DNA from 3 places in the Streptomyces sp. BoleA5 genome. Region 3 is predicted to be linked to each of the others. Evidence: riboswitches for the same ligand, from Rfam matches in the RefSeq annotation. Region 3 holds a riboswitch; each other region holds the start of a gene.
The links. A riboswitch is a leader RNA that binds a small molecule or an ion and turns the genes downstream of it on or off. The one in region 3 is predicted to bind cobalamin.

Region 1: it holds a riboswitch for cobalamin, as region 3 does, so the genes downstream of both, B085_RS0113615 (CbtB domain-containing protein) here and B085_RS0121355 (cobalamin biosynthesis protein) in region 3, are expected to answer to the same signal.
Region 2: it holds a riboswitch for cobalamin, as region 3 does, so the genes downstream of both, B085_RS0101835 (prenyltransferase/squalene oxidase repeat-containing protein) here and B085_RS0121355 (cobalamin biosynthesis protein) in region 3, are expected to answer to the same signal.

The regions. Positions count from the first base shown of each region.
Region 1 covers NZ_KB892098.1:63,419-70,731, forward strand. Annotated here, with positions in the region: gene B085_RS0113605 (Tm-1-like ATP-binding domain-containing protein) at 1-1,255, shown strand, start outside; gene B085_RS0113610 (CbtA family protein) at 1,318-2,106, opposite strand; gene B085_RS0113615 (CbtB domain-containing protein) at 2,123-2,344, opposite strand; cobalamin riboswitch at 2,383-2,520, opposite strand; gene B085_RS0113620 (histidine phosphatase family protein) at 2,642-3,205, shown strand; partial or broken gene B085_RS42285 (energy-coupling factor ABC transporter permease) at 3,371-4,386, shown strand; gene cbiQ (cobalt ECF transporter T component CbiQ) at 4,389-5,150, shown strand; gene B085_RS0113635 (ABC transporter ATP-binding protein) at 5,147-5,899, shown strand; gene B085_RS51420 (cellulose binding domain-containing protein) at 6,089-7,313, shown strand, end outside.
Region 2 covers NZ_KB892090.1:384,705-392,017, reverse strand. Annotated here, with positions in the region: gene B085_RS0101855 (glycosyltransferase family 4 protein) at 1-472, opposite strand, end outside; gene B085_RS0101850 (TetR family transcriptional regulator) at 830-1,453, shown strand; partial or broken gene B085_RS50360 (ferredoxin) at 1,416-1,656, opposite strand; partial or broken gene B085_RS0101845 (aldehyde dehydrogenase family protein) at 1,661-2,153, opposite strand; partial or broken gene B085_RS0101840 (MBL fold metallo-hydrolase) at 2,148-2,444, shown strand; cobalamin riboswitch at 2,517-2,643, shown strand; gene B085_RS0101835 (prenyltransferase/squalene oxidase repeat-containing protein) at 2,732-3,868, shown strand; gene B085_RS0101830 (SCO2322 family protein) at 3,865-4,488, shown strand; gene B085_RS40910 (CbiQ family ECF transporter T component) at 5,064-6,185, shown strand; gene B085_RS0101820 (ABC transporter ATP-binding protein) at 6,182-7,313, shown strand, end outside.
Region 3 covers NZ_KB892107.1:56,776-64,088, reverse strand. Annotated here, with positions in the region: gene cobO (cob(I)yrinic acid a,c-diamide adenosyltransferase) at 1-8, opposite strand, end outside; gene B085_RS0121365 (putative cobaltochelatase) at 8-2,023, opposite strand; gene B085_RS0121360 (cobyric acid synthase) at 2,097-3,608, opposite strand; gene B085_RS0121355 (cobalamin biosynthesis protein) at 3,605-4,591, opposite strand; cobalamin riboswitch at 4,645-4,774, opposite strand; gene B085_RS0121350 (hypothetical protein) at 4,928-5,170, opposite strand; gene B085_RS0121345 (inorganic phosphate transporter) at 5,209-6,423, opposite strand; gene B085_RS0121340 (NAD(P)/FAD-dependent oxidoreductase) at 6,753-7,313, opposite strand, start outside.

The DNA.
Region 1 (7,313 bases), on a different contig from region 3:
GGTGTCCATGCCGGTGGTTGCGCTGCTGGGAACGCTGGACACCAAGGGCACCGAGTACGGCTGGCTGCGGGACCGCCTCCTGCGCGCCGCCGTCGAGGTCGTGCTGATCGACGCGGGCGTGGCCGGCGAGCCCCTCGTGACCCCCGACATCCCCCGCTCCGTCGTGGCCTCCGCCGCGGGTGCGGACGCCGAACGGCTGCGCAGGGCGGGCGACCGCGGCACCGCGGTGACGGTCATGGCCGAGGGGGCGGCCCGGGTGGTGCGCCGGCTGCACGACGAGGGCAGGCTGCACGGCGTGCTGGCCGTCGGGGGCAGCGGCGGCACCTCGATCGCCACCCGCGCGATGCGGGAGCTGCCGCTGGGCGTGCCGAAGCTGATGGTCTCCTCGATGGCCGCGGGCGACGTCTCCCCGTACGTCGGCTCGACCGACATCGCCATGATGTACAGCGTCGTCGACATCGCGGGCGTCAACCGGGTGTCGGCGCCGATCCTGGCGAACGCGGCCGACGCCATCGCCGGGATGGCCAGGGGCTTCGCCGGGGCGCCCGCCGCGCCCGCCGGGGACCGGCCGCTGGTGGCGGCGAGCATGGCGGGGGTGACGACCCCCGGGGTCGACGCCGCCCGGGCGCGGCTCACCGAACTCGGCTACGAGGTGCTGGTCTTCCACTCCGTGGGCTCCGGCGGCCGCTCCCTGGAGTCGCTCGCCGGGGAGGGCATGTTCAGCGGGGTGCTCGACCTGACGCTCAGCGAGCTCGCCGACGAGCTGGTGGGCGGCGCCTTCGGCGCGGGGCCCGACCGGCTGCGCGCCGCGGGCCGCGCCGGACTGCCCCAGGTGGTGAGCCCGGGAGCGCTCGACATGGTCAAGTTCGGCCCGCTCGGCTCGCTGCCGGACCGCTTCCGGGCCCGTCACGTCCACGTCCACAACCCGTCGGTGACCGTGATCCGCACCTCCGCCGCCGAGTGCGCCGAACTCGGCCGTCAGGTCGCCGCGAAGCTGCGCGCGGCCACCGGCCCGGCCACGCTCCTGCTGCCGCTGCGCGGGCTGTCCACCCTCGGGGCGCCGGGCGGGCCGTACCACGACCGGGCGGTGGACGGGGTGCTGTTCCACACCCTCCGCGAGGAGTTGCGCGGCAGCCGGGTGGAGGTCGCCGAGTACGACACGCACCTCAACGACCCCGCCTTCGGCCGCGCCGCGGCGGACCGGCTGCACGCGCTCGTCTCCTCCGTGCACGCGACCGCCCGCACGACGCGCTGAGCGTCGTACGGGCGGTCGTGCGTACGGTGCGGCGGGCCCGGCCGAGGGCCCGGACGGCGGCCCTAGACGGAGGCCGCCGTGCCCGCGCCCACGGCGTCGCGCCCCGCGGAGGCGGCGGCCGGGGCCGGTTCCAGCAGGCGTCCGGCCAGGTGGCCGAAGACCAGCCCGAAGGAGGTCCACAGCGTCAGCTGGACCGCCAGCGCCGCCAGACGGAACTGCCACAGCAGTTGCGCCGGGAAGTGCTCCGGCACCTCGTCGATCCCGGGCAGCAGCGCGTACGCGAGCCCCACGGTCACGACGAGGAAGACGCCGGCGGCCACGGTCGCGTACCAGTTGCCCAGGCGCGGCGCGAGGCGCCTGCCCAGGATCACGGTGGCGATCGCGAGCAGCACGCTGAGCAGCATCATCAGGAAGTACAGCGTGGTGCGTTCGCCGATGGTGTCGGGGTCGCCGACGGCCGGCGGGTTGGCGGGGTACTTCAGGAAGGGCACGACGTAGACCGCGACGAGCGCCGCGGCCGACAGCAGCATCGCCGTCGACCGGGCGCCGAAGCGGCCGATCCGCCCGAGGGCGAAGCAGTAGGCGAGCGCGGCGATGCCGCCCAGCGCCACGCCGTACACGAGGAGGCCGGTGGCCAGACCGGCGGTGGACTGCAGGGCACGGCTGACCGGTTCGGTGCCGCCGTGCTCGTGGGCGTGCGACTCCTCGAACGCGATGGCGGCGTCGACCCGGGACTCGCCCAGCAGGTAGGCGACGACCAGCGCGAACGCGCCGGCGGCGAGGCCGGCCAGCATGCCCCGCACCAGCAGTTGTCTGACGGTGACCGAATTGACGGGGGTGGCGGGGTTCATCGGTGCGGCGCCCCTGTCAGTGGCAGGGGAAGCCGAGCAGGTGGCGCCCGTCGTGCAGCCACTCGTGGACGTTCTCACCGGACATGAGGGACGTGGCCCCCTGCTCGGCACCCACGAAGTAGAGCAGGACCAGCATCAGGACGCCGAAGAAGACCGCCCAGGGCAGGATCGCCCTGATCGGCAGCGTCAAGGGGGCGGCGGAAGGGGCTATGGCCGGCGAGGCGGCGGACTGCGCCATGGCATGACCTCCTGGTGGGAACTCGCGTCCCGGTCGGTGGAGCTCTGTCGGACGACTGCGGGTCTGACTCGCCTGGCGCTGGGCTGGGCTTACAGTGGCGCGACCGTGCCGGATTTGCACCGGACTTCCGCCGTGTCGTCGTGAATGTCGTCGTGACGGTACCGCGATCCGGTGATCCGGCCAAGGGCGCGCGTTCACGCCACGGCATGCGCGGGAGCCGCTTCGGTGCCGCGGGCAGGCCCGGTGCGGGGCGGCAGTCGGCGATTCCAGGTGATCGCCGGAGAACGAGGAGGGTGCATGACGACCCGGGTGACGTTGATCTCACCGGTGGTGAACGCGGCGCTGCGCGAGGCGCGTTTCGACGACGACGTGCCGCCGGACGGGCAGGCGCTCGCCGCCGCCCGCGCCTTGGCCGGTTCGCTGCCCTCCGCGGTACCGGTGCCCGTCTCGCCCACGGTGCGCTGCCACGCGACCGCGCAGGCGCTCGGCCTCGCCGCCGAGGAGACCGCGCCCGCGGGCTGGGCGCTGGGCCGCTGGCGGGGACGCACCCTGGCCGAGGTGAGCGCCGAGGAACCGGAGGCGGTGGCCGCCTGGCTCTCCGACCCGGACGCCGCGCCGCACGACGCCGAGTCGCTGCGCGAGCTGTGCGCCCGCGTCGGCGGCTGGCTCGACGGGCTCGCCGCCACGCCGGGCCGGGTGCTCGCCGTCGTCGAACCGGAGATCGTCCGGGCCTGCGCGGTACGGGCCCTGGGTGCGCCGGAGGCGTCCTTCTGGCGGATCGACGTGCCCCCGCTGACGGCGACGGAATTCAGCGGGCGGTCCGGACGCTGGAACCTGCGGGCGGGGCGCCCGTTGGGCTGACCGGGCACCGGAAGCGCGGCTGAAGCGGGCTGAAGCGGGATGAAGCGCGAACGGGCATACGCGGGGCATGCGCTCCAGCATCAGACAGGCTCTTGCAAGTCAGTCGCAATAGGACTCTATGATTGAGCGTTCGACTTCCGACGCGACCCCGGAGCGGAGCTCTCCATGCATGTACCCGACGGATTCATCGACGCCCCGGTGTCGGTGGCGGCCGGTGCCGTCGCGGCGGCAGCCGTGGCGGTGAGCCTGCGCGGTGCGCGACGCGAACTGGACGAGCGCACCGCGCCGCTGGCCGGACTCGTCTCCGCGTTCATCTTCGCCGTCCAGATGCTCAACTTCCCGGTGGCCGCCGGCACCAGCGGCCACCTCCTCGGCGGAGCGCTCGCGGCGATACTCGTCGGCCCCTATACAGGGGTGTTGTGCGTGTCCGTGGTCCTGCTCATCCAGGGCGTGCTCTTCGCCGACGGCGGCCTCACCGCCCTCGGCGTGAACATCACCGACATGGCGATCGTGACCGTGGTCGTCGCCTACGCCCTCTTCCGCGCTCTGGTCAAGGTGCTGCCGAACGGGCGCGGCGGGGTGACGGGCGCGGCCTTCGTCGCGGCCCTGGTCTCCGTCCCGGCCGCGGCGGTCGCCTTCACCGGGATCTACGCGCTGGGCGGGACGACCGACGTCTCGCTCGGCAAGGTCTTCACCGCCATGGTCGGCGTGCACGTCCTGATCGGCATCGGTGAGGCGGTGATCACCGCCGCGACGGTGGGCGCCGTCATCGCCGTCCGCCCCGACCTCGTCCACGGCGCCCGTGACCTGCGCCGCCCGCTGGAACTGAAGGAGGCGACCGTCTGATGGCGGCCGTGACCGACACCCCGAAGCGCGGCGGCATACGGCCGCTGTGGATCGCCGGCCTGATCGCCGCCCTGGCGCTCGCCGGATTCGTCAGCTACTACGCCTCGGCCAGCCCCGACGGGCTGGAGAAGGTCGCCGCCGACCACGGCATCGACAAGAAGGCCGAGGACCACGCGGCCAAGGACTCGCCGCTGGCGGACTACCAGACCAAGGACGTCGGCGACGCCCGGCTCTCCGGCGGCCTCGCCGGTGTCATCGGTGTCGGCGCCACCCTGGCGCTCGGCACCGGCGTCTTCTGGATCGTCCGCCGCCGGCCGCGCGCGGACGAGGGCTGACGGTGGGCGCGGGCCACGCCCACCGGCTCTACCGGCACGGGCACTCGCCGGTGCACGCGCTGCCCCCGCAGTGCAAGATCGCCGCGGTCTTCTGCTTCGTCCTGGTCGTCGTGTCCACGCCGCGCTCAGCGGTGTGGGCCTTCGGCCTGTACGCCGTGCTGCTGGCCACGGTCGCCGTCGCGGCGCGCGTCCCGGCCGGCTTCCTGCTGCGGCGGCTGCTGATCGAGGTGCCCTTCGTCGCCTTCGCCGTCCTCATGCCCTTCGTCGCCGAGGGGCCGCGCACCGAGGTACTGGGCCTGTCCCTGAGCGTGCACGGCCTGTGGGGCGCCTGGAACATCCTCGCCAAGGGCACCCTCGGCGTCGCCGCCTCCGTGCTGCTGGCCTCCACCACCGAGCTGCGCGAACTCGTCCTCGGCCTGCAGCGGCTGCGGCTGCCGGCGCTGCTGGTGCAGATCGCCTCCTTCATGATCCGTTACGGGGACGTCATCACCGACGAGATGCGCCGGATGCGCGTCGCCCGCCTCTCGCGCGGCTTCGAGGCGCGCGGCCCGCGCCACTGGGGCGTGCTCGCCAAGTCCGCGGGCGCCCTGTTCATCCGCTCCTACGAACGCGGCGAACGCGTCCACCTGGCGATGATCAGCCGCGGCTACGCCGGCAGCATGCCGGTGATCGACGATGTGACCGCCTCACGCGCCCAGTGGTCGTACGCGGCCGTGCTCCCGGCCGCCGCGCTGGCGGTCTGCCTGATGGGATGGTTCCTGTGACCGCTTCGCTCGAGGTCAAGGGCCTCGCCTACGCCTACCCCGACGGCCACCAGGCGCTGTTCGGCGTCGACCTGGCCATCGCCCGCGGCGAGCGGGTCGCCCTCCTCGGCCCCAACGGCGCCGGCAAGACGACGCTCGTGCTGCATCTCAACGGCATCCTCGAGGCCGGGGCCGGCTCCGTGACCGTCGCCGGGCTCCCGGTCGGCGACCGCAAGCACGTGGCGGAGGTCAGGCGCCGGGTCGGCATCGTCTTCCAGGACCCGGACGACCAGCTCTTCATGCCCACCGTCCGCGAGGACGTCGCCTTCGGCCCGGCCGCCGCCGGTCTGCGCGGCGCCGAGCTGGAGGCCTGCGTCCGCAAGGCGCTGGAGCGGGTCGGCATGGCGGAGTTCGCAGACCGGCCGCCGCACCACCTGTCGTTCGGCCAGCGGCGCCGCGTGGCGGTGGCGACCGTCCTCGCCATGGAGCCGGAGATCCTCGTCCTGGACGAGCCCTCCTCCAACCTGGACCCCGCCTCCCGCCGCGAACTCGCCGACATCCTGCGCTCCCTGGACGTCACGGTCCTGATGGTCACCCACGACCTGCCGTACGCCCTGGAGCTGTGCCCGCGCTCCGTCGTCCTCAGCGGCGGCACCGTCGTCGCCGACGGCCGCACCCAGGAACTCCTCTCCGACGACACCCTGATGCGCGCCCACCGCCTCGAACTCCCGTACGGCTTCGACCCCCGCTCGGTCACCGTCCGCGGCTGATCCGCGGGCGTCGAACCGCTCGGCGGCGTTCACGGCCGCGCAGCGGCGCACAGCCCTGCTCTCGCCCCAACTCCCCCTTCGGCAAACGAAGTCACACCTTGCTACTTGTGTGGAAAGCGTGAAAGGCTCCCGGCACCACAAGGCGCAGGCGCAGCCGCCTCCCGACGCCGAAGGTTGGTTCACCGCCCCATGACTGCCGCAGCCCCGGTCCCGGAGGCCGTACCGCTGTCCGAGTACTGGGCGGAAGCGCTGTGCTTCGCCCAGCTGTGCACGCTCTCCCCCGAGGACGGCGGACGCCTGGCCGCCGACGCGTTCGAACGCGGCCTGGACCAGGTACCCGACGTGATGGACCCCGGGTTCGCGCCGGGGCCGCTGCCGCTGCCCCTGCTGCCGCTGCTGCTGACCGCCGTACGGGACACCGCCGCGGACTGGCAGGCCCGGGGCGAGGGGGGCAGCCTGCATCCGGAGTTCCGCATCTGGCTCAACGCCGAACGCGCCGCCCGCCGGGGCAGGGCAGCGCGCCCGGAGCCGCTGGCCCTGCGCGGGCTGCGGGACATGGCGGAGGCGGACGCGGCACTGCTGTGGTCCACCGAGGTCGAGTGCCGCCCCGTGGCGGTGACCGCCCGCACGCTGGGCATCGACGCCGCCGCCGCGGAACGGGAGATCGACCGGGCCCGCGAGGACTTCCGGGACCGCTGCCTGCGCGCCCACCAGGAGGAGCCGCCCTCCGACGAGTGCCAGGGGTACGCCAGGCTGCTGGACGCCGCCACCCGGATGCCCGTCGAGGCCGCGCCCGAGGACCTGCGCCGGCACCTGCGCGGGTGCGCCGACTGCGCGCGGGCCGCCGTGTGCCTGGCCCCGTTCGGCGGTGGCCCGGCCGAGGCGCTGGCCGAAGGGGTGCTGGGCTGGGCGGGTCCCGCCTACCTGGAGGCCCGGCGCCGGGCGGCCGGACTGGGAGCCGTTCCGCCCCGGCCGTCGCGGCGTGCCGCCCGTGCCGCCCGCGCGGCGCGGACGCGGACCCGGACACCCCGGGGCAGGGCCGCCGTGGCCGCCGCTGCCGCGGTGCTGGCCGCCGTGGTCTGCGTGACGGTCGTGGTCACCGCCGACGACTCCGCCCCCCGGTCCGCCCAGGCCGCGCCGACGGCCCAGGGCGGCAATGACGGCGCCGCCCCGGACGGTCCCGGATTCCCCCCGCTGCGGTCACCGGGCGCGTCCGGCGCCTCCGGGGCTCCCGAGCCCTCCGGCAGCGCGCCGCCGTTCCCCGAGGAGATCGTGCCCTCGGCCGCCGAGCACACCATCCCCGCCGCCCGCCGCACCCCGTCCTCCGCCGCGCCGCCCGCCCGGAACGCACCGGTGGAGGCACCGCCGTCCTGCACGATCGCCTACGAGGTGACCGACCGGTGGTACGACGGCT
Region 2 (7,313 bases), on a different contig from region 3:
CGACGGTGATGGGGTGGTGGATCGTCGTCACCAGCGGCGCGCCGAGGGCGTCCGGGCCGCCGAGCAGGCCGTAGCCGAGGGTCTGGTTGTCGTGGATGACGTCGAAGGCGCCCCGCCGGGCGGCCAGGTGACGGCGGGCCCGCAGGCTGAACGTCAGCGGCTCCGGGAACCCGCCGGTCCACATCGTGCCGACCTCCAGCGCGTCCACCCAGTCGCGGTACTCGTCGCGCTTCGGGGTGCGGAAGGGGTCGGGCTGGCGGTAGAGGTCCAGGCTCGGCAGCTCGGTGAGGCGCACCCCGTCACCGACCTCGTCGAGCACGGGGTAGGGCTGGGCCCCGATCACCTCGACGCTATGGCCGAGCCGGGCGAGTTCCCTGGACAGATGGCGCACGTAGACGCCCTGGCCACCGCAGAACGGGTTCCCCTTGTAGGTGAGCAGCGCGATCCGGAGCGGCCTGGCCTCTGCGGTCACTCACGGCCCCCTTCTCACTGCACTTCAGCGGGAGCGTAGCCGCCCGTGCGTTGGTAGAACAAGTTTCAGAATCGGTTACTCAGGAGTTGGCCCGAGAGCACGAAGATACCTGTAGCCGTGCGGGGGGTTCTGGCTGGTGCGGGTGATTCCCGCCACGCCGCGGTGGGGGCCGTGGGGGGGGTTCACCCACCCGCCCGCCGCAGCAAACAACCCGCACACAACCACCGGCCGCAAAGGGCACCCACCGGGCAGCCCGGCGCAGCCGCACACGGCGGCGGAACAGAGCGGACCCCGCGGCAAGGCACCGCAGTACGCTGGGGAAGGTTCCGCACGGCGCACAGATTCGGATTGGGACAGATGACCGCAGCTCCTCAGCCGACGCCGTCCCCCGTGCCGCTGACCGAACGTCAGGAAGCCCGGCGGCGCCGCATCCTGCGCACCAGCGCCGAGCTCGCCGTGCGGGGCGGATTCGACGCCGTCCAGATGCGCGAGGTCGCCGAGCAGTCGAACGTCGCGCTCGGCACCCTCTACCGCTACTTCCCGTCCAAGATCCATCTGCTCGTCGCCACGATGCGTGACCAGCTGGAGCACCTCCACGAGGCGCTGCGCAAGCGTCCGCCCTCGGCTGCCGCGCCCGCGGACCGCGTGGCGGAGACGCTGATGCGCGCGTTCCGCGCGATGCAGCGGGAGCCGCACCTCGCGGACGCCATGGTGCGGGCGCTGACCTTCGCCGACCGTTCCGTGAGCCCGGAGGTGGACGCCGTTTCGCGGCTGACGACCGCGATCGTGCTGGACGCGATGCGGCTGGACGGGCCGCCCGGGCCCGAGCTGCTGTCCGCGGTGCGCGTCATCGAGCACACATGGCACTCGGCGCTTGTGACCTGGCTGTCCGGGCGCGCCTCGATCGCCCAGGTGAAGATCGACATCGAGACCGTCTGCCGGCTCATCGACCTGACCGATCCGCGCCGCGCGCAGGCGTGACCCCGGCACGTCGCTCCTCGGGCGGGAAGACGGCCTCGCCAGTCGGCCAGCGCGATGCTGATCGCCTCCACCGGGCAGCCCTCCGCCGCCGCGTGGGACTGCCGGGCGGAGGCCAGGGTGAAGCCGCCCGGCGCGGAGCTCACGCACATGCCCGTGCCGATGCGCACTCCCCGGTCGACCTCGATGTGCCAGCGGTCCCCCACGGGGTCAGCCCTCCCAGCCGGCGGGCAGGTGGACCATCTTGTGCTCCAGGTACTCGCCCAGCTCCTCCGGCCCGAAACTCGCGCCCGAGCCCGGAGTTCCTGTAGCCGCCGAAGGGGCCGAGCATGTCGCGGCTGAAGGTGTTGACGTCGAACGTGCCGGTGCGCCGGCGGATCGCCGGTACAGACCCTGCCGGAAGGCCGTGGTCGGAGTCGTCGGCGATGCGGACGGCCTCCGCCTCGTCCTCGTACGGCAGCAGGCAGATGACCGGGCCGAAGATCTCCTCGCGGGCGATCCGCATGGAGTTGGACACGTCGCCGAAGAGGGTGGGCTCGACGTACCAGCCGGTGGGCTGCGCCTGCGGGCGGCCGCCGCCGGTGAGGACCTTGGCGCCCTCCTGCTGCCTGAAGGCGACGTAGTCCAGGGAGCGCTGCTGCCGGCGGCGGGCGACCAGCGGCCCGACCTGGGTGGCGGGGTCAAGGGGGTCGCCGACGCCGAGGTGCTGCCCGCCCACGAGCACGCCTCCACCGGCGCCGGCGCCCGGGTACGCGAACTGCCGGACCACCACACCGCCCGCCTCGTCTCGCTCCGCGCCCTGATCGCCGAGGCCCCCCGCACCCCGTGGGAGCTCGCCGCGGCCATGCGGTGGAACCGCCTCTGGGAGCAGATCCCCTTCCCCTCCCGGAACATCGCCGTCGCCGAGGCCGAGGCCCACCTGCGCCGCCTGGTCAAGCTCGGGCACGCCGAACCGGTGCCCGGTTCCGACCCGGTCGCGTACACCGCGGTGTGAGCGGCCGGTGTGAGGCAGACCGCACCAGGCCGGGCACGGCGCGGCACGCGGTCCCGGCTAAGGTGTGCTCGACACAACCAAGTCCAATCACGTCCGAGCGGGGGAAGCCGGTGCGAATCCGGCGCTGACCCGCAACCGTGAGCCGTCCCCGGCCGGGGAGGGCCCAGCCGGAGCACCCGCGCGGACGGGAGCGGCTCTTCCGTCGAGGTACACGGAGCCGGAGCCCGGTGCCGTGACCGCGCGCCCGCATCCGTCTGCGCGACCGCTCACCCGAAAGGCACCACCCGATGCATCTGCGCCGCACCGCCGCGGCCGCCCTGGCCGCCTTCAGCACGCTCCTCATAGCCGCGTCGCCGTCACCCTCGCCGGCAGCGGCCCCCGCCGCGCTGTACGGGGACGCCGACCCGACGTACGACGGCGTGTGGCGCCAGTCGTACGCGCTGCTGGCGCTGCACGCGGCCGACATGGAACCGGCCGGTGACGCGGTGAAGTGGCTCGCCGGGCAGCAGTGCGCGGACGGCGGATTCGCCTCGTACCGTCCCGACCCGACGGCGCCCTGCGACCCGGGGACCGAGGACACCAACGCCACCGCCATAGCCGTCCAGGCGCTCGCCGTCCACGGGCAGGACTTCGCCGTCAAGCGCGCCGCCGAGTGGCTCGCCAAGGTGCAGAACCGCGACGGCGGTTGGTCGTACAACCCCGGCGGAGCCTCCGACGCCGACTCCACGGGCGTCGTCATCGGCGGCCTCAAGGCCGCCGGCACCGACGTCAAGTCCGTGACCACCGACGGCCTGTCGCCCTACGACGCGCTGCGCTCCCTCCAGTTGGCCTGCGGCAAGAAGGACGGCGGCGCGTTCGCCTACCAGCCCGACCCCAAGTCGGGTGACCTCGCGGCCAACGCCAAGGCCACCGCCGACGCCGTGCGCGGCGCCGAGGGCGCGGGCCTCGTCGTCGAGGCCCCCGGCCGCGACGTCCCCGTGCGCGACGGGTGCGGCGGCAGCGCCTCCGACGCGGGCGCCGCCTGGCTCGCGGCCCGGCTCACCGCCGGCGGCGGCCACTTCGACGCCGTCACCCCGGGCTCCGACCAGAAGACCCCCGACTTCGGCACCACCGCCGACGCCGTCATCGCCCTCGTCGCCGGCGGCCATCTCGACGCCGCCAAGGGCGCCTACAACTGGCTCGCCGCCAACTCCGGCGCCTGGGCGAAGGACAACCCCACCGCCCTCGCACAGCTCGCCCTCGCCGCGTACGCCACCGGCAACCCGATGCGGGACCACGTCACGCGGCTCAGCGCCCTCGGCCCGGTCGCCCAGCAGAAGCCCGAGTCCTCGGACGGCAGTTCGGTGTGGTGGATCGTGGGCGCCTGCCTGGTCGCCGGCATCGGCATCGGGGTGCTGCTCGCCGGCCGGAAGCACCGGCTGTGAGGCGGCCGCCCCTCACGGCGGCGGCACTCCTCCTGGCCCTGGTGGCCGCCCTCGTCTCGACGCCCGCGCACGCGGCCGCCTACCGGTACTGGTCCTTCTGGCAGCGTGACGCCGCCACCGGCGCCTGGACGTACGCGACGACCGGGCCGGCCCTCAGCCGCCCCGGCGACGGTGCCGTGGAGGGCTGGCGCTTCGGCGTCAGCCCCGACGCCGACTCGGCCGCCCGCCCCCGCGGCACGGCCCGGTTCGCCGCCGTCTGCGAGGGCACCCCGGCCCGCCCGGGCACCAAGCGGGTCGCCCTGCTGCTCGACTTCGGCACCGCCGCCGACGCCCCGGCCATCCGCACCGCCTGCGCCCGCGTCCCCGCCGACGCCACCTCCGCCGACGCCCTGGCCGCCGTCGCGCCCCCGCTCCGCTACAACTCCGCGGGCCTGGTCTGCGCCATCGCCGGCTACCCCGCCAAGGGCTGCGGCGAGCAGGTCGCCGACGCCGCCGCACCCCCCGCCCCCACCTCTTCCCCGGGCCCCGCGCTCGGCACGTACGGCGCCGCAGGAGTCGTCCTCCTCGTCGTCGCGGCCGCCGCCTGGCAGGTCCGCCGCCGCCGGAGCGACCGCCCGTGACCGCCGGCACACCCCTGCCCCGACCGCCGAGGGCACTCACGCTGCCGGTTCGGCTGCGCCCCCGTGACCGCCGCGACGGCTCGCCCACCCCGGACACCCGCCGTTCCGCCGACGCTGCTCCGCCCCGGCCGCGACAGCGATCAGTCGTGCCGTCCGGTGACACCCCCGGCGCACCACGCACGGCGAACGCGACCGACGGGCTGTCCAGGGCATCGCGAGCCCTCGCGCTGCTTCCCCGGCCGCGCCCGCGCAGCCGCGACGCCTCGCCCACCCGCGACGCCTCGCCCACCCCGGACGCCCGCTCGGCGACCCCCGCTGCCCGTCGGCAACCCCGCCCCGGCACACCGGTGTCGATCGAGCCGGCCATCACCCCCGGCTCCGGCGGGACACCACGCACGGCCGGCCCGGCCGCCGCCGAGGCCCGGGCATCGGCAACCCCCGCCTCGCCCGCCCCGGTCACCCACCGTTCCGGCGCGGCGGTCCGGCCCCGGCGGGCGATCGTGCCCGCGGGCAGCGACGAGCACCCCCTTCGCCGAGGCCCCCGAAACGGCGGCGGCTCCGGCCGCTTGCGGGCGCTGCGACGGCGGCCGGAACGCACCGGGCAGGCCGGCGCCGCGGGCCCGCGGCCTGCGGGCCGGGCGCGCGGGCCGCACGCCGGGGCGTGGTGGCTGTGGGCGCTGGGCCTCTCCACCGCCGCGTCGCGGACGACGAATCCGGCGCTTCTCGCGCTGCTCGCCGCCGTCGCCGGTTACGTCGTGGCCGTGTGCCGGGTGCCGGACACGCCCTGGTCGCGGTCGTACGCCGCGTTCCTGCGCCTGGGCCTGGTGGTCGTCGTCATCCGGCTCGCCTTCGCCGTCGTCCTGGGCTCGCCGATCCCCGGCACGCACACCCTGCTGACCCTCCCCGAAGTGCCGCTCCCCGACTGGGCGCAGGGCGTCCGTCTCGGCGGGCGGGTGACCGCCGAGGGGCTGTGGTTCGCCTTTCGCGAGGGCATGCGGCTGGCCACCCTCCTGGCGTGCCTCGGTGCCGCGAACGCCCTGGCCAACCCGGCCAGGCTGCTGAAGTCGCTGCCCGGCGTCCTGTACGAGGCGGGCGTCGCCGTGGTCGTCGCGATGACGTTCGCGCCCCATCTGGTCGCCGACGTGCGGCGGCTGCGGACGGCCCGCAGACTGCGGGGCCGCACGGAGAAGGGCGTACGGGCGCTGCTCGAGGTCGGCCTGCCCGTGCTCGAGGGCGCCCTGGAGCGTTCCGTCGCCCTCGCCGCCGCCATGGACGCCCGCGGTTACGGACGCACCGCCGCGGTGCCGCCTGCCGTGCGCCGGGCGACCGCCGCGCTCACCCTCGGCGGCCTGCTCGGACTGTGCGCGGGCACGTACGCGCTGCTGGCCGCCACGGGAGCCGCGTACGGCCTGCCGCTGCTGCTGGCCGGACTGGCCGCCGCCGTCGCCGGGCTGCGGCTCGGCGGGCGCCGCTCCGTCCGTACCCGTTACCGCCCCGACCGCTGGGACGCGACGGCATGGCTGATCACCGCCTCGGGGGTGGCCGTCGCCGCGCTGACGATCTGGGCCGCCGCCGCCTCCCCCGCCGGCCTGGACCCGCCCGTGGTACCGCTGACCGCGCCCTCGCTGCCGCTGTGGCCCGCGGCCGCCGTCCTGCTCGGACTGCTGCCCGCACACCTGAAGGGAGCCCGCCCGTGATCCGCTTCGAGCAGGTCTCCGTCACGTACGACGGCGCCGCCGGACCCGCCGTCGCCGGTGTCGACCTGACCGTCCCCGAGGGCGAACTCTGCCTGGTCGTCGGGCCCTCCGGCACGGGCAAGTCCACGCTGCTGGGCGCCGTCTCCGGCCTCGTGCCGCACTTCACCGGAGGCGTCCTCACCGGCCGGGTCACCGTCGCCGGGCACGACACCCGCACCCACCGGCCGCGCGAACTCGCCCATGTCGTCGGCACCGTGGGCCAGGACCCGCTCGCGCACTTCGTCACCGACACCGTCGAGGACGAACTCGCCTACGGCATGGAGTCGATCGGCCTCGCCCCCGACGTGATGCGCCGCCGCGTCGAGGAGACCCTCGATCTGCTCGGCCTCGCCGACCTGCGCGACCGCCCGATCGGCACCCTCTCCGGCGGGCAGCAGCAGCGCGTCGCCATCGGCTCGGTCCTCACCGTCCATCCGCGGGTGCTGGTGCTGGACGAGCCGACGTCCGCGCTCGACCCCGCCGCGGCCGAGGAGGTGCTCGCCGTCCTGCAGCGGCTCGTCCACGACCTGGGGACGACCGTGCTGATGGCCGAGCACCGCCTGGAGCGGGTCGTGCAGTACGCCGACCAGGTCGTCCTCCTCCCCGGCGCGGGCGCCGCCCCGGTCTCCGGTCCGCCGGCCGAGGTCATGGCGCTCTCGCCGGTGCGTCCGCCGGTCGTCGCCCTCGGCCGCCTCGCGGGCTGGTCCCCGCTGCCGCTGTCGGTGCGCGACGCCCGCCGCGCCGCCGCCCCGCTGCGGGAGCGCCTCGCCGGCCGCACCCCGCCCGCGCCGCCCGGGCCCGCCACCGGCGAGCCCGTCGCCGCCGTCTCCCGGCTCACCGTCCGCCGCGGCCGCGTCGAGGCGCTGCGCGGGGTGGACCTGACCGTACGTCCCGGCGAGACCGTGGCCCTCATGGGCCGCAACGGCGCGGGCAAGTCGACCCTGCTGTCCACCCTTGCGGGGATGCGGGCGCCCACCTCGGGCAGCGTGGACGTCGGCGGCCTGGAGCCGTCCCGCGCCCGGCCCGCGGAGCTGATCCGCCGCGTGGGCCTCGTCCCGCAGGACCCCCGGGACCTGCTGTACGCCGACA
Region 3 (7,313 bases):
TGTGGCATTACGCGGCCCTCCGTACATCCCGTACCAGTGCCGCGACGCTGTCCGCGCGCAGCTCGTCCAACGTCACGGCGGTGCCGTGCAGTTCGCGCGCCAGCTCGCCCGCGAGCCCCAGCCGTACCGGGCCGGACTCGCAGTCCACGACCACCGAGGCGGTGCCCTCGGCCGCCAGCAGCCGCGCCGCGCGCCCGGCCGTGCGCACCGGCTCGGGGCCACCGGTCGCCCGGCCGTCGGTGACCACGACCAGCAGCGGGCGGCGCGAGGCGTCCCGCAGCCGCTCCACGCGCAGCACGTCGTGGGCCTTCAGCAGCCCGGCGGCCAGCGGGGTGCGGCCGCCGGTGGGCAGCCTGTCCAGGCGGGCCGCGCCCGCCTCGACCGACGAGGTCGGCGGCAGCGCCAGCTCCGCCGTCGCGCCGCGGAAGGTGATCAGTCCGACCTTGTCGCGCCGCTGGTAGGCGTCGAGCAGCAGCGACAGCACCGCGCCCTTGACCGCGCTCATGCGCTGCCGGGCGGCCATCGACCCCGAGGCGTCGACGACGAAGAGCACCAGGTTGCCCTCGCGGCCCTCGCGGACCGCCTCGCGCAGGTCGTCCCGGCGGATCACCAGCCCCGGGCCGCCGCGCCCGCGCGCCCGCTGGTGCGGGGCGGCGGCGTGCACAGTGGCGGCCAGGTGCAGTTTGGACAGGGCGCCCTGGGGCCGCCGCGCGCCCGTCGTCCTGCCGTGCGCGGTACGGGCCCGGGATCGGCGGCCCGCGGCGCCCTCGCCGAGGCCGGGAACGGTCAGGGCGCGGGCCTTGAACGGCTCGGCCGCCGGCACCGCGGCCCGTTCGCCCACGCCGCCCTGCGGTGCCTGCGCGGGCTCGGGCTGGGCACCGGCGTCCGCCGGCTCCCTGGGCGGGGCGATGTCGGGCGCGGGGTCCGGGGCGCCGTCGTCGCCCTGGGGCGGGCGCCCGCCGCCGTCCGGTCCGCCGCCGTCCGGGCCGGGGTCCGGGTCGTCGTCCTCGCCGCGGTTGCGTTCCAGGGTCTCGTCGAGCTTGTCCTCGTCGAGGCCCGGCGCGTCGAAGGGGTTGCGGCGGCGCCGGTGCGGCAGCGCGAGCAGCGCGGCCTGCCGCACGTCGGCGTCGGTCACCTCGGTGCGCCCGTCCCAGGCCGCGAGCGCGGTCGCCGTGCGCGCCATGACGATGTCCGCGCGCATCCCGTCCACCTCGAAGGCCGCACAGGTCGCGGCGATCTGGCGGAGCGCGCCGTCGCCGAGCGAGACCGACGGCAGCAGCGCCCGTGCCGCCGCGATGCGCTCCCGCAGCTCCCGCTCCTCGCCCCGCCAGGCGGCGGCGAAGCCCGCCGGATCGGCGTCGTAGGCGAGGCGCCGCCGGACGACCTGCACCCGCTCCTCGGTCTCCCGTGACGCCGCGACCTCCACCGTGAGACCGAAGCGGTCCAGCAACTGGGGCCGCAGCTCGCCCTCTTCGGGGTTCATCGTGCCGACGAGCAGGAAGCGCGCGGCGTGACGCACCGAGACGCCCTCGCGCTCGACGTAGGAGGCGCCCATGGCGGCCGCGTCCAGCAGCAGGTCCACCAGGTGGTCGTGGAGCAGGTTGACCTCGTCCACGTACAGCACGCCGCGGTGCGCGTCCGCCAGCAGCCCCGGCTCGAAGGCCTTCACGCCCTCCGCCAGGGCCCGTTCGATGTCCAGGGCGCCGACGAGGCGGTCCTCGGACGCGCCGACCGGCAGCTCCACCATGCGCGCCGGCCGGCTCTCGCGGCCGGCGTCGGGGCCGTGCGGCCCGTCCGGGCACGCCGGGTCCGCTGCCGCCGGGTCGCAGCCGAAGCGGCAGCCGGGGACGACCTCGACGGCCGGCAGCAGCGCTGACAGCGCCCGCACGGCGGTGGACTTGGCGGTGCCCTTCTCACCCCGCACCAGCACACCGCCCACCGCGGGGCTGACCGCGTTCAGCAGCAGCGCCAGCCGCAGGTCCGCCATCCCGACGATCGCGGTGAAGGGGTAAGGGGTGCTCACGCGGCCTCCTGGGTCGAACGGACATTGCGGCGGTTCTCACGGACGGCCCGGCTCCGGGGCCGCGACGGGCCGCTCACGGCGCCCCCGGGGGGACGAAGGGCAGCCCCGCAGGGGGGCCCTGCTCGATCAGGCGGAGCAGTGCGCCGGTGTCGGCGTGCTCCTCGATCAGGTCGCCCAGCCGGTCCAGCTGCTCCTCGCGGAGCGCGCCGAAGGCGGTGCCTGGGGCCGGGACGAAGCGCCGCCCCGCGGCCTGCGCGACGCGGCGCAGGAAGGCGCGGCGGAAGCCGTCGCTCTCCAGGGAGCCGTGCCAGTGGGTGCCCCAGACCGCGCCGCTGCGGCAGCCGTCCAGGAAGGGCTCGTCGCCGCCGCGGACGTCGGCCACGCCGTGGTGGATCTCGTACCCCTCGACCGGTTCGCCGTACGCCTTCCCCGAAGGCCTGGCCAGGGTCTTCTCCACGGCGAAGCGGACGCACGCCGGCAGCAGCCCGAGCCCGGGGACCGTACCGGCCCGCGACTCGACGTCGTCCTCGATCGTCTCGGCGAGCATCTGGAAGCCGCCGCAGATCCCCAGCACCGGACGCCCCTCGGCGGCCCGGCGGACGACCGCGTCGGCCAGGCCCCGCCGCCGCAGCCACTCCAGGGCCTTGACCGTGCCGCGGGTGCCGGGCAGCACCACGAGGTCGGCGTCGGCGAGCTCCTCCGGCCGGTCCACGAAGCGGACGAGGACACCGGGCTCGGCGGCGAGCGCGTCCACGTCGGTGAAGTTCGACATCAGCGGGACCGCCGCGACGGCGACCCGCAGGACGTCCTCGCCGTGCGGCGGCGCCGTGTCCGACTCCCGGACGCTGCCGCGCAGCGACATCCGCAGCCCGTCCTCCTCGTCGATGCCGAGGCCGTGCCGGAACGGCAGCACCCCGTAGAAGCGGCGTCCGGTCAGCCCGCGCAGCATCTCAAGACCCGGCTCCAGCAGGGACACGTCGCCGCGGAACTTGTTGACCAGGTATCCGCAGACCAGTTCCTGGTCCTCCGGGGCGAGCAGCGCCGTCGTCCCGAAGAACGAGGCGAAGACCCCTCCCCGGTCGATGTCGCCGACCACGACCACCGGGAGCCGGGCGGCCCGCGCCAGGCCCATGTTGACGATGTCGCCCCGCCGCAGGTTGATCTCGGCCGGGCTGCCGGCGCCCTCGCAGATCACCGCGTCGTACCGCCCGCGCAGCTCCTCCAGGCAGCCGGTGACGGTCTCCAGCAGCTCCGCGCGGCTCCCGTTGTGGTAGCCGCGCGCACTCATCTCGCCCACCGGGCGCCCCATCAGGACGACCTGGCTCGTGCGGTCCCCGCCGGGCTTGAGCAGCACCGGGTTCATCAGGGCCGACGGCTCCACGCGCGCGGCCTGGGCCTGCATCGCCTGGGCGCGGCCGATCTCGGCGCCCTCGCGGGTCACGTACGAGTTCAGCGACATGTTCTGCGCCTTGAACGGCGCCACGGACACGCCCTGCCGCGTCAGCCACCGGCAGATCCCCGCCGTGACGACGCTCTTGCCGGCGTCCGACGTGGTCCCCGCGACCAGCAGGCCCCCGCCCCTCATGAGTCCCTCCCCCGGGCGACCGCGCCCCACGCCAGGCGCCCGCCCACCGCGACCACCAGCGCCAGCGCGCCGACCCGCCGCGACAACCGCGCCGCCCGTTCGATGTCCCGTACCTCCACCGGCCGGTTCCCCGCCCCCAGCACGGGCCGGTGCTCCACCCGCCCGTCATAGGCAAGCGTCCCCCCGAGGCGCACGCCCAACGCCCCGGCGAACGAGGCCTCCACCGGCCCCGCGTTCGGGCTGGGATGCCGGGGGCCGTCCGTGCGCCAGGCCCGCCACGCCCCCCGGGGGTCGGGGCCGGCCAGCACCGCGAGCGCGGCGGTCAGCCGGGCGCCGGGGTAGCCGGCGACGTCGTCCAGCCGGGCCGCGGCCCAGCCGAACCGCCGGTGCCGCGGCGACTTGTGACCCACCATCGCGTCCAGGGTGTTGACCGCCCGGAAGCCCACGAGCCCCGGTACGCCGCCCAGCGCACCCCACACCAGGGCCCCCACGACGGCGTCCGAGGTGTTCTCCGCGACGGACTCCACCACCGCCCGGGCCAGTTGCGCCTCGTCCAGCGCCTGCGGGTCGCGGCCGCACAGATGGGGCAGCCGCTCGCGCGCCGCCTCCATGTCACCGGTGGACAGGGCGGCACCGACGATCCGTGCCTCGTGTACCAGGGATGTCCCGCCGAGCACGGCCCAGGTCGCCGCCGCCGTCAGGGCGACGGACGCCGCTCCGGAACGGCGCACGGCACGCTGGAGCCCGGCCGCGGCCGCCACGGCGCCGCCCGCGCACAGGGCCGTGTGGAGGGCGCCGCGACCGCGGTGGTCGCGCCACAGCGCCCGCTCCAGGCGGGCGGCGGCGCGGCCGAACACCGCGACGGGGTGACCGCGGCGCGGGTCGGCGAGGGCCAGGTCGGCGAGCCAGCCGAGGGCGGCGCCGGTGGCGAACGCGCACGGCGCCGCGACGCCGGTGCCGGGTGAACGGCCGGAGCCGCGCATCACAGGAGTCCTCACTCAGGGTCCGCGCCCTGGTTCGACGTGACCGGCGACGAGAGTCTCCTGGCTCCCGGATCGGCGGCACCCCCGGCCTTCCAGCCCCGAGTCGGGGCCGTGGCCATGGGCGGGGGTCCGCTCCCCGGTGACAGTGGCGGGACCGCGCCGGATTCGCACCGGACTTCCTCTCCTGCCGCCGTTTGGCGGTTCCGATACCACCACGCCCCGCTCCGGCCCGTCAACTCATCGCGACAGCCTGTGGACAAGAAGAAACCCCAGCTCACGGCCGGAAGGCCGGGAGCTGAGGTCAACTTCACACCGCGGTGCGCGGGGACGTGCGGGTCAGGCGACGATCAGGTAGATCCCGTACGCCACCGCCGCCGCGCACAGCGCGAAGCACAGGTACGCGCCGGTGCGGGCCAGGGCGGTGGTGCCACCCGCGGCGGAGGTGCCCGCCTCGCCGCCGCCGGCGGTGCCCTGCCTGGACAGGCCGACGATGCCGAGGGTGAACAGGCCGACGAGTCCGACGGTCACGGCGAGGCTGACGCCGAAGACGGAGCCGAGGGCAGCCCAGTCGATGTGCATGGTGCTGGTTCCTTCCGGGGCCGGTGCGGCTGCCGCCGTCAGGCGGAGGCCTTGGCGGGGTCGGTGCCGGCGGCGGTCGTGGTCAGCCCCGCGGGCGGCGGGATGACGGCGGCGATGGCCGTGGTGATGACGCCCGGCTCCTCGGCGTCGTGGCCCTCGTTGACGTTGGTGTGGTCGACGGGCTTGCGGCGGGAGGCGATCCAGATCGCGGTGCACGCGGCGAGCGCCAGGACGGCGACCGTCGTGACACCCCAGTCGCCCTGGTCGGCGAGGAGCGCGGCGCCCGCCGCGACCAGGCCCGCGGCAGGGAGGGTGAGCCCCCACGCGGCGAACATCCGGCCCGCGGTGCTCCAGCGGACGACACCGCCCTTGCGGCCGACGCCGGCGCCCATGACGGAGCCGGAGCAGACCTGCGTGGTGGAGAGCGAGAAGCCGAGGTGCGAGGAGGCCAGGATGACGGTCGCGGCGCCGGTCTGGGCGGCGAAGCCCTGCGGCGGCTGGATGTCGGTGATGCCCTTGCCCATGGTGCGGATGATCCGCCAGCCACCGATGAAGGTGCCGAGCGCGATCGCCATGCCCGCCGAGACGATGACCCACAGCGGCGGGTCGGAGTCGGGCGCGACGACGTTGCCGGCGATCAGGGCGAGGGTGATGACACCCATGGTCTTCTGTGCGTCGTTGGTGCCGTGGGCGAGGGAGACGAGGCCGGCCGAGGCGATCTGCCCGGCCCGGTAGCCCTTGGCGGTGGCGGCCGGATCGGCGTTGCGGCCGATGCGGTAGGTCAGCCGGGTCGCCAGCATCGCGCCGACCCCGGCGACCACCGGGGCGCAGACGGCCGGGATCAGGACCTTCATGACGACCGCGTCACCGTTGACCGAGCTGAATCCGGCCGAGGCGACGGAGGCGCCGATGAGGCCGCCGAAGAGGGCGTGGGAGGAGCTGGAGGGGAGTCCCGCCAGCCAGGTCAGCAGGTTCCAGACGATCGCGCCGACGAGTCCCGCGAAGATCACCTCGGGCTTGATGCCCGCGCTCTCGTCGAGGATCCCGCCGGAGATCGTCTTCGCCACCTCGACGGAGAGGAAGGCGCCGACGAGGTTGAGCACGGCGGACATGGCCACCGCCGTCTTGGGCTTGAGTGCGCCAGTGGAGATGGTGGTCGCCATCGCATTGGCGGTGTCGTGGAAACCGTTCGTGAAGTCGAACACGAGTGCGGTAATGATCACGATTCCGATCAGGAGCGTGATGTGTTCCATTGACCCAGGCATTCGTTCGATCGGACAGTGGCGGTGGCGACCGTACGGAGTCTGGATGAACGGAAGGTGAACGAGGGGAGGCGCGGCGGTGCCGGTGCGTGCGGGGGGTGTGGCCCGGCCCCGGCCGCGGCCCGGAATCCGGCCTTTCGCGTGCTTCGACCACCCCTTTCCGGAGGTCAGGAAGAGATCCTGGTCACGCGGCGACGGCCCGCTCCGCCGCCGTCTCGCGGCACGAACCGGGGGCGTGCCGGCGGTGGTCCGTGCGCGTTCGTCTCGCGCCCTGCGGGCGCAAGCGCCGGCCCCGCACGTACCGGCCGAATCTCCTCTGGCTAGTGGCGGCCCGAGATGCGGTCCGCGATGCGGGCCACCCGGTCGGTCTCCACGCTGCGTCCGGCCTGCTCGCGCCGGTCGGCGCCGCGGTAGGCCGCGTACAGCCCGTGCACCCCGATCCACCGGAAGGGCTCGGGCTCCCAGCGGCGCACGCGGTGGTGCACCCACGGCAGGGCCGTCAGCTCGGTTCCGTGCGCCTGGCCGGAGTCCATCTGCACGAGGTCCCGCAGCGTCCGCGCCGCGAGGTTCGCCGTGGCGACACCGCTGCCGACGTAGCCGCCCGCCCAGCCCAGGCCGGTGGAGCGGTCCAGCTCGACGGTCGCGCACCAGTCGCGCGGCACGCCGAGCACCCCGGACCAGGCGTGGTCGATCCCCACCCGCCCCGTCGCCGGGAAGAAGCGCACGAGGATCTCGCGGAGCGCCTCCACCGTCGCCGCCTGGGTGCGGCCGTCGTTGTCCGTGCGCGAACCGAAGCGGTACGGCACCCCGCGGCCGCCGATGGCGATCCGGTCGTCGGCGGTGCGCTGCGCGTACATGTACGCGTGCGCCATGTCGCCGAG